4 regions of the Zoogloea sp. genome follow, and region 2 is predicted to be linked to each of the others. Evidence: predicted binding sites of a transcription regulator. Region 2 holds the regulator's gene; each other region holds the start of a gene.
The links. Region 2 encodes sigma-54, which starts transcription at its own class of promoters, with help from an activator protein. Its sites were predicted from a motif close to TGGCACGCTTNCTGCTNA; they were not measured.
Positions count from the first base shown of each region.

Region 1: a site for sigma-54 is predicted at 1,852-1,869, ahead of metK (methionine adenosyltransferase). Genes of this name have one in related genera too.
Region 3: a site for sigma-54 is predicted at 2,421-2,438, ahead of aspA (aspartate ammonia-lyase). Genes of this name have one in related genera too.
Region 4: a site for sigma-54 is predicted at 1,928-1,945, ahead of ACE3RX_RS04570 (PEP-CTERM sorting domain-containing protein). Genes of this name have one in related genera too.

Region 1 is NZ_JAYSDK010000023.1:79,803-83,762, forward strand. It holds gene ACE3RX_RS14710 (lipid A biosynthesis acyltransferase) at 1-848, opposite strand, end outside; gene ACE3RX_RS14715 (lysophospholipid acyltransferase family protein) at 845-1,732, opposite strand; gene metK (methionine adenosyltransferase) at 1,947-3,113, shown strand; gene ACE3RX_RS14725 (MBL fold metallo-hydrolase) at 3,284-3,960, opposite strand, start outside.
Region 2 is NZ_JAYSDK010000007.1:103,441-107,400, reverse strand. It holds gene recX (recombination regulator RecX) at 1-397, shown strand, start outside; gene lptB (LPS export ABC transporter ATP-binding protein) at 384-1,106, shown strand; gene ACE3RX_RS06335 (RNA polymerase factor sigma-54) at 1,122-2,582, shown strand; gene hpf (ribosome hibernation-promoting factor, HPF/YfiA family) at 2,599-2,922, shown strand; gene ptsN (PTS IIA-like nitrogen regulatory protein PtsN) at 3,082-3,567, shown strand; gene hprK (HPr(Ser) kinase/phosphatase) at 3,536-3,960, shown strand, end outside.
Region 3 is NZ_JAYSDK010000038.1:4,592-8,551, reverse strand. It holds gene ACE3RX_RS19395 (PQQ-dependent dehydrogenase, methanol/ethanol family) at 1-922, shown strand, start outside; gene ACE3RX_RS19390 (substrate-binding periplasmic protein) at 984-1,772, shown strand; gene ACE3RX_RS19385 (cytochrome c) at 1,802-2,281, shown strand; gene aspA (aspartate ammonia-lyase) at 2,502-3,926, shown strand.
Region 4 is NZ_JAYSDK010000005.1:65,412-69,371, forward strand. It holds gene ACE3RX_RS04565 (family 2A encapsulin nanocompartment cargo protein cysteine desulfurase) at 1-451, shown strand, start outside; gene ACE3RX_RS04570 (PEP-CTERM sorting domain-containing protein) at 519-1,748, opposite strand; gene ACE3RX_RS04575 (LysR substrate-binding domain-containing protein) at 2,061-2,945, opposite strand; gene ACE3RX_RS04580 (MFS transporter) at 3,021-3,960, shown strand, end outside.

The DNA.
Region 1 (3,960 bases), on a different contig from region 2:
GGGCGGGTCTTGAAGCGGCGGTGCACCCAGTAGTACTGGGCTGGCATGGTGCGCACCATATCTTCGATGCAGGCGTTCATGCGGCGGGTATCGGCTTCCACGTCGTTAGTCGGGAAATCCGTCCAAGGCTCGCCCAGTTCCACCACATAGCCTTCTCCGCCGGGCTGCATCCGCGTCACGCAGGGCACCACCACCGCGCCACCCAGCTTGGCCAGGCGCGGTAGCGCCGACAGGGTAGCGGCCTGTACGCCGAAGAAGGGCACGAAGACCGAGTCTTCGGGGCCGTTGTCCATGTCCGGAAGGTAGTAGAAGGGCCGGATCTCCTTCATCGCCTTGATCGACGCCCGCACGCTCTCGTCCCGGCGCAGCAGCACCTGGCTGCCGAAGCGGCTGCGTCCGTGATACAGCCAGCGGTCGATGACCGGGTCCTTCTGGCGGGCGTAGATACTGACGCAGTCGAAGCTGGAGGCCAGGCGCGTGCCGCCCAGGTCGAGGCCGAGGAAGTGCGGGGTCAGCAGGATCACCGGCTGGCGGTCTTCTATCAGCTTGGCGAGCATCTCCTCGCCCTGTACGCGGACGATGCGGCGCATCCGTTCTTCCGACGCGAACCATGCAATGCCGCGTTCAAGCAGGCTGCGGCCGGCCAGCGCAAAGTGTTCCTTGGCCAGGGCGCGGCGTTCGGCTTCGGATTGATCGGGAAAGCACAGGCGCAGGTTTGTGAGCACCACCTTGCGCCGCGGCGCGATGATCCAGTACAGCAGCAGGCCGAGGCCGCGGCCGATGGGGGCCTGCATGGACAGGGGCAGCCAGTGGAGCAGCCACAGCAGGGCGACGACGATACGGCTCATTGTTGGTTTTCTCGGGAGGCGGGAGGTGTGGGAGATGAGGTGGGTGCGCCGCCGCGGGGGCGCTTGTAGCGGTTGTAGCCCCACAGGTACTGGGACGGGTTCTCGCGGATCAGGGCTTCCATCTCGCGATTGATGGCGGCGGCGCGGGTTTCGGTATCGCCGGCGAGTGCTTCGAGGGCCGGTCGCAGGCGCAGGTGGAAGCCGGCGCCGCCGGGCAGGCGTTCGGCCCACGCGAAGATCGTGCTGACGCCGGACACCTCGGACAGGCGGGCGGCCAGCGTCATCGTGTAGGCCGGGCGGCCGAAGAAGGGCAGCCAGGCACCTTCACCCGCGCCCGGTACCTGGTCCGGCAGCATGCCGACCGCCTCGCCAGCGCGCAGGGCCTTGATCAGGCGCCGCACGCCGCCTACGTCGGCGGGGGCCAGGCGCATGTTGCCGCGGCTGCGCCCGGCGTTGATGACCGGCTGCAGCACCGCCTTGCGCGGTGCCCGGTAGAGCACCGTGATCGGTTTGTGGGTGGAAAAATACTGGGCGGTGATTTCGAAGCAACCGAGGTGCGGCGTGATGAAGAGGATGCCGCCACCACTGGCCTCGGCGGCTTCGACGTGTTCCCAGCCGCTGACGCGGACGACCTTGGTGACGATCTCGGCCTGCGGGCGCAGCAGCAGCCACGGCAGTTCCAGCGCCTGCTTGCCGGTTTCGCCGACCGCGCGGCGCCAGGTCCGGGCGGCTTCCTCCGGTCCGAGAGCTTGGGCCAGATTGTCGCGCAGGCGCCGCCGGTAGGTGGGCGAGCCGGCGTAGGTCAGCCATCCGGCAACGCAGCCGAGACGCTGCAGGAGCCCGAGGGGCAGGCGGGCGAGAAGGGAAAAAATGAGTGACGCCATCAGGGGCTGTGGGGTGGCCGAATTGACGGCCCGGAAGGCAAAGCTATAATTGTGATTCCGCCGAGTTAATCCGACAACTTGCAGGGCGGTGGCGGTTCGCAGATCAGCTGCGGATGTGCCGGCAAAAATACTGCTAAAGCGTCGCCGCTCCGAGAATCCCCCGAGACGGCAACGCCGTCAGTTACGGGGATTTTTGTTTTTCAGGAGCGCCTCCATGGCCAGAGAATACCTTTTTACTTCGGAATCCGTCTCCGAAGGCCATCCCGACAAGGTCGCCGACCAGATTTCCGACGCCGTCCTCGACGCGATCCTCGCACAGGACCCGCACGGTCGCGTCGCCTGCGAAACCCTGGTGTCCACCGGTCTGGTGGTGATCTCCGGCGAGATCACGACGAAGGCTGACATCAACTATATGGACATCGCCCGTAACACCGTCAAGCGCATCGGTTACGACGATTCCGAGATCGGTTTCGATTACAAGAGCTGCGCGGTGCTCACCGCCATCAACCGTCAGTCCTCCGACATCGCCCAGGGCGTGAACGAAGGCGAGGGCCTCGACCTCGACCAGGGCGCCGGCGACCAGGGCCTGATGTTCGGCTACGCGACCAACGAAACGCCGAGCCTGATGCCCTTCCCGATCTACTACGCCCACCGCATCATGCAGCGCCAGGCGGAAGTGCGTAAGGATGGCCGCCTGCCGTGGCTGCGCCCGGACGCCAAGAGCCAGCTTACCGTCAAGTACGTGGACGGCAAGCCGGTGGCGATCGACACCGTGGTGGTGTCCACCCAGCATCATCCGGACATCTCCCACGCCGACCTTACCGAGGCGGTCATCGAGGAAGTCATCAAGCCGGTGTTGCCGAAGGAATTCCTGAGCGGCAACACCCGTTACCTGATCAACCCCACCGGCCGTTTCGTCATCGGTGGTCCGAACGGCGACTGCGGCCTGACCGGCCGCAAGATCATCGTCGATACGTACGGTGGCGCGGCCCATCACGGCGGTGGTGCGTTCTCCGGCAAGGACCCGTCCAAGGTGGACCGTTCCGGCGCCTATGCCGGCCGCTATGTGGCCAAGAACGTGGTCGCCGCCGGTCTGGCCGACCGCTGCGAGGTGCAGGTCGCCTACGCGATCGGCGTCGCCAAGCCGGTGAGCCTGATGGTGGAAACCTTCGGCACCGGCAAGATCGCCGACGAGAAGATCGTCGAACTGATCCAGGCCCACTTCGACCTGCGTCCGAAGGGCATCATCGCTGCCCTCGACCTGCTGCGCCCGATCTACTCGCGCACCGCCGCCTACGGCCATTTCGGCCGCGACGAGGCGGATTTCACGTGGGAAAACACCGACAAGGCCGCCGCACTGCGCGCCGCTGCCGGTCTGTAATTCCTAGCTGTTGATCGCAGAAAGGGCGCCCCGCGGGGCGCCCTTTCTGCTTCATGCCCATGCAATTTCCTGTGGGGTACTGTGGGGGCGAATGAATTCGCCCCCACAGGTGAAGTTTCCTCCAGGCTGTACCTGGCCAGGAGGGCCTGCGCTGCCGGCCGACCGCGTCCTTACTTGCTGCGCAGCGGGCTGTATTCCACCGGCACCCAGCCGAAGGCCTTGCCGTCGGCGCGGATGTGGCCGAGGCCGGGGAAGGGCAGGTGCATGCCGGCGACGGTCATCTTCTCCTTGGCGGCCCACGAGAACAGCTTCTTGCGGGTGGCGACGGCCTGCTTCTTGTCGCTGTCGAACTCGATGGCGACCTCGGGACGCGCGAACTGTACCGCGTAGCTGTGCACCGAGTCGCCGAGGATCAGCAGGCGCTGGCCCTTGGATTCGACCAGGTAGGCGCTGTGGCCCGGCGTATGGCCGACAGCCGGCACCGGCTTGATGCCCGGCGCCAGTTCGGCCTCACCGCTGAACGGCTTCCATTTGCCGGCTGCCTGGTAAGGGGTAGCGGCCTTGCGGGCGATCGCGAACATTCCTTGTCTGTCCTTCGGGGCCTTGGCGGCGTTGTCCTCGGACAGCCAGAAATCGCTTTCCGTCTGATTGACGCGGATTTCGGCGTTGGGGAACAGCGGCTTGCCTTCGGCGTCGAGAAGGCCGGCAACGTGGTCGGGATGCAGGTGGGTCAACAGCACCAGATCCACCTGTTCCGGCTTGTAGCCGGCGGCGCGGATGTGCTCGGCGACGTAGCCGAGGGTTGGGCCGAAGACCTTGGCGGTGCCGGTATCGACGAGGATCAGCT
Region 2 (3,960 bases):
CTCCCGCATGGAGCTGGCACGTAAGCTCGGCGCACTCGGCAGCCCCGAGGAGGTCGATGCCGAGCTCGACCGCCTCGTGGACCTTGGCCTGCTGTCCGACGCCCGCTTCGCCGATGCCTATGTGCGCGCGAAGGCCAGCCGCTTCGGCGCCGCCCGCCTGAAACTGGAACTGAGCCGCCGTGGCGTGTCCGCCGAACTGATCGGCGACGCAATCGAGGAAAACACCACAGACAGCGAACTCGAACGCGCGCGCGACATCCACCGCCGAAAGTTCGCCACGCCGCCCGCAGACGCGCGAGAATGGGCACGGCAGGCGAGATTTCTTCAAGGTCGCGGCTTTTCCACCGAAATCATTCGTAGAGTCCTGAAAGAACAACCCGGCGATGAGCCTGCTTAAAGTCAGCAACCTGCGCAAGAAGTACAAGGCCCGCACGGTCGTTCACGACGTTTCCTTCAACGTCGGCAGCGGCGAGGTAGTGGGTTTGCTCGGCCCCAATGGCGCAGGCAAGACCACCTGCTTCTACATGATCGTCGGCCTGGTGGCCGCCGACGGCGGCGAGATCACCCTCGACGACGAGGTGCTGACCCATCGGCCCATCCACCAGCGCGCGCGCCTCGGGCTGTCCTACCTGCCGCAGGAGATGAGCGTCTTCCGCAAGCTGACGGTAGCCGAGAACATCCAGGCTGTACTTGAGCTGCAGAACCTTTCCAAGCCGCAGATCGCCAGCCGCCTCGACGAGCTGCTGAACGAACTGGGCATCGATCACCTGCGCGACAGCACTGCGATCTCCCTGTCCGGCGGCGAACGCCGGCGCTGCGAAATCGCCCGCGCGCTGGCCACTGACCCACGCCTGATCCTGCTGGATGAACCCTTCGCCGGCGTCGATCCGATCGCCGTCATCGACATCCAGAAGATCATCCGCTTCCTGAAGGACAAGGGGATCGGTGTGTTGATCACCGACCACAACGTCCGTGAAACCCTTGGCATCTGCGACCGTGCCTTCATCATCAACGCCGGCGAAGTGCTGGCCAGTGGCCGCCCGGACGAGATCGTTCATAACGAACAGGTCCGCCAGGTGTACCTTGGCGAGCACTTCAGGCTCTGAGGCCCGATACGACTCATGAAGCCCAGCCTCCAGCTCAAACTCTCCCAGCATCTCGCGCTGACGCCCCAGCTGCAGCAATCCATCAAGCTGCTGCAGCTGTCGACCCTCGAACTCAACCAGGAGATCGAGAAGATCCTCCTGGAGAACCCCATGCTCGAGCGGGAAGAGCCCGAGGGTGACCTCGGCTCGAGCCGCGTCGAGGCACCCGGCCCGCTGGCGCCGGCCGGCAGCGAGGCCGCCCACGAACGCGAGCAGGAGCAATCCCGCGAGGCTGAGCGGGAACGCGAGCCGGATCACGATTTCGACAACGGCGGCGAAGCTGGCGAATGGGCTGCGGCTGGCAGCGGCGGACAACGCGACGACGACGACGAGACCGACTTTCAGGAATTCCAGGCTGCCGTGCCGTCCCTGCGCGACCACCTCGACGCCCAGGTCGCTCTCACGCCCCTGTCCGACCGGGACCGGGCCCTGGTGCGTTTCCTCATCGAGGCACTCGACGACGACGGCTACCTCAGCCAGGACTTGGCCGATCTGCTGCCGCTGCTCCCGCCCGAACTGGAAATCGAGCTCGACGACCTCAAGATCGCTCTCCGCCAGATCCAGAGCCTTGACCCAGCCGGCATTGGCGCCCAAGACGTGGGCCAGTGCCTGGCCCTGCAACTGCACACCCTGCCCACCAGCGAAGCCCGCGACCTCGCCATCGCCATCGTCAGCGAACATCTCGAACTGTTGGCCGCCCGCGACTTCCTGAAGATCAAGCGCGCACTGCGCTGCAGCGACGACACCCTGCGCGAGGCGCATGCCCTGATCCTCGGCCTCAACCCGCGCCCCGGCGCCCAGTTCTCCCAGGCCGATACTCGCTACGTGGTACCCGACGTGGTGGTCCGCAAGCAGCGCAGCAACTGGGTCGTCAGCCTCAACCCGGATGCGATGCCGCGCCTGCGCATCAACCAGCTGTACGCCCAGATCCTGCGCGACAACCGCGGCGCCAGCGGCTCCCTGTCGAGCCACCTGCAGGAAGCGCGCTGGCTGATCAAGAACGTGCAGCAGCGTTTCGACACCATCCAGCGAGTTTCGCAAGCGATCGTTGACCGCCAGCGCCAGTTCTTCGATTATGGCGATGTGGCAATGCGTCCGCTTACCCTGCGGGAAATTGCCGAACAGCTGGATCTACACGAATCCACCGTTTCGCGAGTGACCACCCAAAAGTACATGGCCACGCCGCGGGGCATTTTCGAATTCAAGTATTTTTTCGGCAGTCACGTTGCCACCGACAGCGGTGGGGCTGCTTCCTCGACGGCGATTCGGGCGCTGATTCGCCAGCTCGTGGGGGCGGAAGACAAGAAGAAGCCCTTGTCCGACGCGAAGATTGCCGAGTTGTTGGGCCAGCAGGGTATCGTCGTGGCACGTCGGACAATTGCAAAATACCGCGAGTCCCTCGATATTCCGCCGGTCAGTCTGCGCAAAACCATCTGACAGAAAGGTAGCAACCATGAACCTCAACATCACGGGGCATCACGTCGAAGTTACGCCGGCCATCCGCGAGTACGTCACGACCAAGCTCGATCGCGTAATCCGCCACTTCGACAACGTCACCAGCGTCGGCGTGATCCTCTCGGTGGAAAAGCTGCGTCAGAAGGCCGAAGTCACCGTGCACGTGCGCGGCAAGGACATCTACGTCGAGAACGAAGATGCCGACATGTACGCAGCCATCGACGGGCTGATCGACAAGCTCGACCGTCAGGTCCTGAAGTACAAGGACAAGACCAGCGACCACGGTCACGACTCCCTGAAGCAGCACCTCGCCGAGTCCTGATTCCCGGCGCTAAGTAATACGCTTTTCCCCGGGACCGTTGTGGCTATAATGCGCCCCAATTGACACAACGGCCCCGGCGGCCCTCGCCTCCGGATCTTCCTGAATCGCCTTTCACCGGCAACCTGTGTCGGCCCGCTCCGCACACGGGAGAGTCCTCGCATGAACCTCATCGCCAAACTTTTGCCGCCGACCAATGTGGTCGTCGGACTCGAGGCGAGCAGCAAGAAGCGTGCTTTCGAGCAAGCCGGCCTGCTGTTCGAGAACAACCACGGCATCGGCCGCAGCACCGTCTTTGACAGCCTGTTTGCCCGCGAGAAGCTCGGCTCCACCGGCCTTGGCCAGGGCATCGCCATTCCCCACGGCCGCATCAAGGGCCTCAAGGAAGCGCTGGGAGCCTTCATCCGCCTCGCCGACCCTGTCCCCTTCGACGCCCCCGACGGACGCCCCGTCTCGATGCTGTTCGTGCTGCTGGTTCCCGAACAGGCCAACGAGCACCACCTCCAGCTGCTGTCCGAGCTAGCCCAGATGTTTAGCGACCGCAATTTCCGCGAGCAACTGATGAGCGCAGCCGATGCACAGGCTGCCCATGCCCTTTTCGCCCAATGGGGCAGCCATGCGTCAGACGACGGTCAGCCGGCTGTTTGACGACAACCTGGAGCGCCTGCGGCTGCGCCACATCTGCGGCAGCCTGGCGACCCGCATTTCGGTCTCGGAAGACCGTATCTGGCCTGCCGACATGGTCGGCCACCTCAACCTGATCCACCCGGACCGCCTGCAGATCCTCGGCTCCTCCGAGCTCGCCTGGGCCCGCCGCCAGACCCGCGAGAAGGTCATCCACCACGTTCGGGAAATCCTCTCCTACGCCCCGCCGGCCCTCATCGTGGCCGACGACGAAGAGATCCCGAGCATCATCCGCACCCTCTGCGCGAACGAGGACATTGCCCTCTTCGCCAGCCCGCTACCCTCCGCGAACGTCATCGACCTCCTGCGTAACTATCTTTCGCGCCAGCTGGCCGAACGAGTCGCGCTGCACGGGGT
Region 3 (3,960 bases), on a different contig from region 2:
CAAGACCAAGACCATCTTCTGGGGCGTCGGCAACCCTACGCCGGACTTCGACCCCCGCGTGCGCGCCGGCGACAACCTGTACAGCAACTCCACGCTGGCCCTCGACGCCGCCACCGGCAAGATCAAGCATCACTTCCAGTACACCCCCAACGACTCCTGGGACTACGACGGCAACAACGAGACCATCCTGGTGGACGACGACCAGGGCCGCAAAGTGTGGCTGCACGCCGACCGCAACGGCCACGTCTATTCCATCAACCGGGACAGCGGCAAGTGCAACTGGGTGGTGCCGATCGCCCGCGTGAACTGGGTCACCGGCTTCCAGGGCAACTGTCGCCCGATCGTCAATCCGGACAAGGTGCCCGGCTACGACAAGGTCGCCACCGACGTCGCACCCATTCTCGACGGCGGCAAGGAATGGCACCCGGCGGCCTACAGCCCGCTCACCAAGCTGCTCTACGTGCCCTACATCGACAGCTCGATGGATATCCAGGCGAAGAAAATGGAATGGCGGCAGGGCGAGTGGTTCCTGTCGTCCAAGGTCCTCAAGGCCAACCCCTACACCGGCGGAGTAAAGGCCTTCGACGCCACAACCGGCAAGCTGGCGTGGACGCGCCCGCAGAGCACGCCGGCCACCAGCGGCCTGCTCGCCACCGCCGGCGGGCTGGTCTTCTCCGGCGACGCCGAAGGCTACTTCTCGGCGATGCGCGACGACACCGGCGAAACCCTGTGGCGCTTCAACGTCGGCACCGGCATCCACGGCAACCCGACCACCTTCAACGTGAACGGCCAGCAGTACGTGGCCATCGTCTACGGCCCCGGCGGCGGCAGCCTGTGGCCGCTGGTGTACGGCGAGCTGTTCAAGCACCAGAACCGCGGCGGCGGCATGATGGTCTTCGCCCTCTCGCCGCAGTACCGCTAACCCTGTCCCAGCCCTTGCGGCGGGCGCGGCCGAAGCCTGGGCCGCGCCCGCGGAGCGATCCATGACACCGCGCACACGCCTTTGCGGCACCTTGCTGGCCCTGCTCGCCCACGGCCAGCCGGCCGGCAGCGCACCGCCCCCGGCAGAACCAGGCGGCGGCCCCCTGACCGTCTGCCTCGCCGAAGCCAACCCCCCGTTCTCGGCCAGCAGCCTGCCGGACGGCGGCATCGACGCCGAACTGGCCCGCGCCGTCGCCAGACAGCTTGGCCGGGAAGTCCGCCTGACATGGGTAACCATCCCGAATCGCGGCGGGCTCGGCAAAGCCCTCGCGCAGAACCTCGCCGGCGGCGCCTGTGCGCTGTTCGCCGGCATTCCGGAAAGCGGCGGGCCCAACGAGGACCTGGCCGAGAAACGCCTGGCCGCCAGCACGCCCTACCTGGAAACCGGCTATGTGCTGGTCGGCGCCCGCAAGCCAGTCCGCAGCCTCGACGACGCCCGCCGGCTCGGCCGGATCGGCGTGGTCACCGCCACGCCGGCCGATCTGTACTTGTTCCAGCAGCACTTGCACCGCCTGCCCTACGGCAACAACGGCGCGCTGCTGGCCGCCCTCGCCGACGGCAGCGTGGACGCCGCCGCGCTGTGGCAACCGGCCCTCGCCGAGGCCCGGAGGCTAGGCCAGGCCTCGGCCAGCGACGGCCTGGCGCTGCCCGAGGCAGGCCGCACCCGCTTCGTCTTCGCGCTGCGCCACGGCGACCCGGCCCTGCTGGCCGACGTCAATGCCGCGGTGGACCGCCTGCGCAGCGACGGCCGCCTCGACGCAATCCTGCGGGCCCACGGCCTGGCACCGTGATCAAACCAACGACCCCACACCAGAGAACCATGACACACCCCACATCCCCCACATCTCTCACCGCCCGTGCCGTCCGGCAGCGGGCGTCCGCCATTGGCCTGTGCCTCGCCCTCGGGCTCAGCGGCCTGGCCCATGCCTTCGGCGTGACGCCGGCCGGTGGTGCCCCTGCCGCCGCATCGGCTAATCCCCTCGCCGGCAACGCCGAAGCCGCCCGCAAGGGCGAGGAGCTGTTCGGCCGCAACTGCCAGCAGTGCCACAACACCCGCGGCCACGGCGGCAAGTGCCCGCAGCTCGTGCGCGGCGCCTGGGCCCCCGGCGGCCCCAACTCCGACAAATTCATGTTCGACACCATCTCCAAGGGCCGCCCCAACACCCAGATGGGCTCCTTCGGCATGGCCCTCCGCGAGGACGAGATCTGGCAGATCGTCACCTTCCTGCGCGAAGAGGCCGTCCGCGTGAAGGCCGCCGCCCGTAAGGCGACCGACGACGACGATTCAAACTGGTACTGAGCCCGCCTCATCCCCGCGGCGTTCGGATTTCCGGATGCTTTTTCCGCCCCCTTTCCGGGAATCCGAACACACCAGCAATCGGAGAAAATAAAATCCTTTAAAAACATACAGATAAAAACTCGGATCGAGGTCCGAGCGGTGGCACAGCTCCTGCAAATGAATGGGCACGACGGCCTCTCCACGGCCCGGCAAACGACATTCAAAAGCATTGGAGACACGCATGACCACCACCGCCATCTACCGCACGGAACACGACCTGCTCGGCGACCGCCAGGTCCCCACCGCCGCCTACTACGGCGTGCACACCCTGCGGGCCCTGGAGAACTTCAACATCAGCGGCATCTCCATCGCCGCCTATCCCGACCTGGTGCGCGCCCTCGCCCAGATCAAGCTCGCCGCCGCCCAGGCCAACCAGGAACTGGGCCTGCTCGACAGCGAACGCACCGAGGCCATCGTCAAGGCCTGCCGCGAAGTGATCGCCGGGCAGTACCACGACCACTTCGTGGTGGACGTCATCCAGGGCGGCGCCGGCACCTCCACCAACATGAACGCCAACGAGGTGATCGCCAACCGCGCGCTGGAGATCATGGGCCACCGGCGCGGGGAGTACCTGTTCCTGCACCCCAACGAACACGTCAACATGAGCCAGTCCACCAATGACGTGTATCCCACCGCGCTCAAGCTTGCCACCTACGTGGGCATCTTCCGCCTGGTGGACGCCATGGCCCACCTGCGCTTCGCCTTCGAGCGCAAGGCCACCGAATTCGCCGATGTACTCAAGATGGGTCGCACCCAGCTGCAGGACGCCGTGCCGATGACCCTCGGCCAAGAGTTCTCCACCTACGCCACCATGCTCGGTGAGGACGAGGAACGCCTGAAGGAAGCCGCGCTGCTGATCCGCGAGATCAACCTCGGCGCCACCGCCATCGGCACCGGCATCAACGCCCACCCGGACTACGCCGGCCTGGTGTGCCGCCGTCTCGCTGAAGTCAGCGGCATCCCGGTGGTCACCTCGCCGAACCTCATCGAAGCCACCCAGGACTGCGGCGCCTTCATCCAGCTCTCCGGCGTGCTCAAGCGCGTCGCCGCCAAGTTGTCCAAGGTCTGCAACGACCTGCGCCTGCTCTCCTCCGGCCCGCGCGCCGGCTTCTGCGAGATCAACCTGCCGGCCCGCCAGGCTGGCTCCTCGATCATGCCGGGCAAGGTCAATCCGGTGATCCCGGAAGTGGTGAACCAGATCGCCTTCGAAGTCATCGGCAACGACATGACCGTCACCTTCGCCGCCGAAGCCGGCCAGCTGCAGCTCAACGCCTTCGAGCCGATCATCGCCCACAGCCTGTTCAAGAGCGTGCTGCACCTGTCCCGCGGCTGCACCACGCTGGCCGACCTGTGCGTGGACGGCATCACCGCCAACCGGGACGCCCTGCGCGCCAGCGTCGAGCGCTCCATCGGCATCGTCACCGCGCTGAACCCCTACATCGGCTACGCCAACGCCACCGACGTGGCCGCCGAAGCCCACGCCACCGGGAAGGGCGTCGCCGAAATCGTGCTGAACCGCGGCCTGATGAGTGCCGAAGCACTGGCCGAGGTGCTGCGCCCCGAAATTCTGACCAAGCCGCAAATGATCCCGGCCCGGGCCGCCTGAGCAGCCCTCCATTCATAGAACCAAGGAGAACATC
Region 4 (3,960 bases), on a different contig from region 2:
CGAGAAAACGATCTACCACGCGCCGCCGACCCGTTTCGAGGCCGGCACCGGCAACATCGCGGACGCGGTGGGGCTCGGCGCGGCGATCGACTACGTGGAGCGCATCGGCATGGACAACATTGCCCGCTACGAGCATGACCTGCTGGTCTATGCGACCCGCGGCGTGCTCACCGTGCCCGGCCTCAAGCTGATCGGTACCGCCCGGGACAAGGCTTCGGTGCTGTCCCTGGTGCTCGACGGCTACCGGCCCGAGGAAGTGGGCCGCGCCCTCAATGAGGAAGGCATAGCGGTGCGCTCCGGCCACCACTGCGCCCAGCCCATCCTGCGCCGCTTCGGCCAGGAAGCCACGGTGCGACCGTCGCTGGCCTTTTACAACACCTGCGAAGAGGTCGATGCCCTCGTCGCGGTGCTGCATCGGCTGGCCCGCGGCAAGGGGCGCATCGGGCGCTGAGTCATCTTTTGTGCGGAAAAAGACAAAACCCCGGTAAGCGTTGGCTTACCGGGGTTTTGTTCGTTGCTCATGCGGGCTGGCGTCTGCGGAATCCGACAAGCGCGCCGAGGGCCGTGCATAGCAGGGCAAGCAGCGAGGGCTCGGGGATCACTGATTCGGCAACGGCGCGATTGGCCGTGCCGATCGGGGCCGTCAGGGAACCGTCGTCCTTGATCTTCCAGTAATTGTTGCCGTTGGCCACGCCGGGGTCGTGCACGATGAGCGTCTTGTTGTCCTTTCCGGCGTCGATGTACCCCGTCACGGTAACCCAGTGGGAGTTGCCGCTCGGCCAGGTGATCAGGAATTCCACGTCCTGCCCTTTCTTCAATTCCTTCTTCACGAAGTCGAAGGTCGAGGCGCCCTGTGCCTTGGGATCCTTGACGCCGCCTTCCTCCACCACGGGCAGCATGGTGGCCTTGAGGATGTCTTTGAGTCCGGCCTCGAAGGAGCCCCGGTCCAGGCCAGGATAGCCCCGGTCGCCATTGACGATCGGGCTTTCCGGGTTCCAGTTGTTGGGCAGGCCGGCGCTCCCGTCCGTGTTGTGCTTCTGCATTGCGTTGGCGATCTGCTTCAGGAGTGCTTGCTGGTCGATGGAGCCGTTTGCCAGCTTGGGTAGCTTGTCCGTCGAAAGCCCATACTTCTTCGCCAGCCACAGCAGGGAATTGAGGGTGGCGGTCGGACCGCATTCTTCGTTGAGTTGCTTGATGTCCGGCACACCTCCGCGAAGGTAGCCCTCGATGATGGGAACTGCCGCGGGCGGCGGGCTGACGACCGGAGTGCCACCGCCGACTTCGCCGTGCAGGTCGTTGCTCCCGTATGAGGTATTTGCAGGCAGCAGTCCCACATTCGACCACTGGCTGTCGATGGCGGGCAGCAAGGAGGGCAGGGTCGGCACAAAGGGATCACTGTTGAAAATCGCCTTGACGCTGGAGAACGCCGTGCTGCTCTGGGTGAACCAGAAATGCTGCGATTCTTCGGTCAATGATTGTACGAGCGGAATGGGCTCGTTCCGGATGACCCACTGGTCGCCGTTCACGACATTGAGGTATCCAAAGCTGCTTGGGCCGGTGACGAGCGGTGTGGATGTGGCGGATGCCAACGAGTTGAGGGTGAAGTCGAAGGTGTAGACCTGCGTCGGCAGGACGGGGCCGGAGACTGCGGTGATGCCCACGGTATCGAAGCTGGCTACGACATAGGCCCAAGCGGGCATATGGCTGAAAACCGCAAGGATGAATGCAATGGAACGCCAACGAGACATGGTGAGTCCTCCTGTTCATGCCATCGTCGCGTTTGGCCCATTGGCCTCTCAGCCGCAGCTTACGGCGACTCCGGCAGTGGATGGTTTCGGGACTCTCTCGTTGGGCGGGTCCGTGACAGCTGGACCGCTCGAATTTGTCGTGCAGGTAACGCGTGTGACGAGATTCTTGCGTTCAGAATAAAGCCATATACGTGCCAAACTCACTTGAAATTCTGTATGTTATTGTAGTTTTTGCTGTTTTTATTGCGTTGCTGTGAGGGAAAGCGTTGTCTTGGGCGCCTGCTTGCAGGCACTGTCAAATTTGTCGACCTTTCAGTCCGAGTACAGGTTGGACAGAAACTGTTCCACCAGTGGATTGCGGTCGCCCTTGCGGGTCGCCACGCCCAGCGACAGGTAGGCGCCGGGGTCGCTGACCGGCAGGTAGCGCACGCCCTCGATGCGCACGCACTCCAGCGGCGCCGGCAGCAGCGCCACGCCGAGGCCGGCGGCGACGAGGCCGATCTGCGTGGTGGCCTCGCCGGCGATTTGCACGATGCGCGGCTCGAAGCCGGCTTTCAGGCACAGCTCGCGGAGCAGGATGGTGAGGCCGGTGCCGACGGTGATCGGGTAGGTGATGAAGCCTTCGCCGTGCAGGTCGGCGAGGCTCAGCACCGGGCGGCTGGCCAGCGGATGGACGGCGTTGATGACGAGGCGTAGCGGGTCGTGGTGGATCTCCCGCACGTCGAGGCTGGGCGGTGTTTCAAGCCCCGTGTAGCGCACGAAGCCCAGGTCCAGCTCGCCGGCCTCGATGGCCGTGTACTGGTCGGGGGTGAACATTTCGCGCAGGTTGAGCGTCACGTCGGGGCGCTGCTCCCGATAGCGGCGGACCAGGTTGGGCAGCACGGCGGTGAAGGGCAGGGACGAGGTGAAGCCGATCTTCAGCTCGCCCACCTCGCCGCGGGCCATCCGGCGCACGTCGTCCACCGCGCGCCCGGCTTGCTCCAGCACGCGGCGGGCGTGCTCAAGGAAGCGCTGGCCAGCTGGCGTCAGCGCGACGCGGCGTTTGGTGCGCTCGAACAGCTGCACGCCCAGCTTCTCCTCCAGCGCCTGGATCTGCTGGCTCAGCGGCGGCTGGCCGATGTGCAGGCGTTCGGCGGCGCGGGTGAAGTTGAGCTCCTCGGCGACGGCGACGAAGTAACGCAGATGGCGCAGCTCCATATATATCTTTGAGGTATTAATTCGGTCGGTAATATATATTGGACTGGTGGTTTTGGGCGGGACTAGCATGGCCTCATGCAAACCGATGCCCCCTGCTGCGAGCTTCCCGCCCAGCCAGTCCCGTCCCGCCCCCGTGTGGAGTCCGCCCCCGAACGCAGCGTCGCCGCCGACAAGCTGCACGCGGGCACCGCCGAATACCGGCGCGCCTGCCTGGCCCTGTTCCTCGGCGGTTTCGCCACCTTCTCGCTGCTCTATAACCTGCAGCCGCTGATGCCGCTGCTGGCCCATGGCTTCGGGTTGAGCCCGGCACTGGCCAGCGGCGCGGTGTCGGCGGCCACCATTGCGCTGGCGGCAGCGCTGATCCCGGCGGCCATCCTCGCCGATCGTGTCGGGCGCAAGCCGGTGATGGTCGGCGCGCTGTCCCTGTCCACGGTGTTCACGCTGGTCGGCGCCTTTGCCGGCGACTTCCACAGCCTGCTGGTGTCGCGGGCGCTGCTCGGCATGACCCTCGCCGGCCTGCCGGCGGTGGCGATGGCCTACCTCAGTGAAGAATTCGCGCCGACCTCGCTGGCTCGGGCGATGGGCTTGTACATCTCCGGCAATGCGCTGGGCGGCCTGTCCGGGCGCTTCCTCGCCGCGCTGATCGCCGAGCATGCGGACTGGCGCGTGGCGCTGGTCTGCCTGGCGGCCTCGTCGATGCTGACCACGCTGCTGTTCTGGCGCCTGCTGCCGCCGTCCCGCCATTTCCAGCCGATCCAGGTGGCGGTGGCGGACGTGCTCGGCAACGCGCGCAAGACCTTCGCCGACGGCGGCCTGCGCCTGCTGTTCGCGATGGGTTTCCTGCTGATGGGCTGCTTCACCAGCCTCTACAACTACCTGGGCTTCCGCCTCGTGGCGCCGCCGTTCTCCTTGAGCCCGGCGCAGATCGGCATGGTCTTCCTGCTCTACCTGGTGGGCATCGTGGCGTCCAACCTGGGGGCGCGGCTGGTCGAGCGCTTCGGGCGGGTGGTGACGC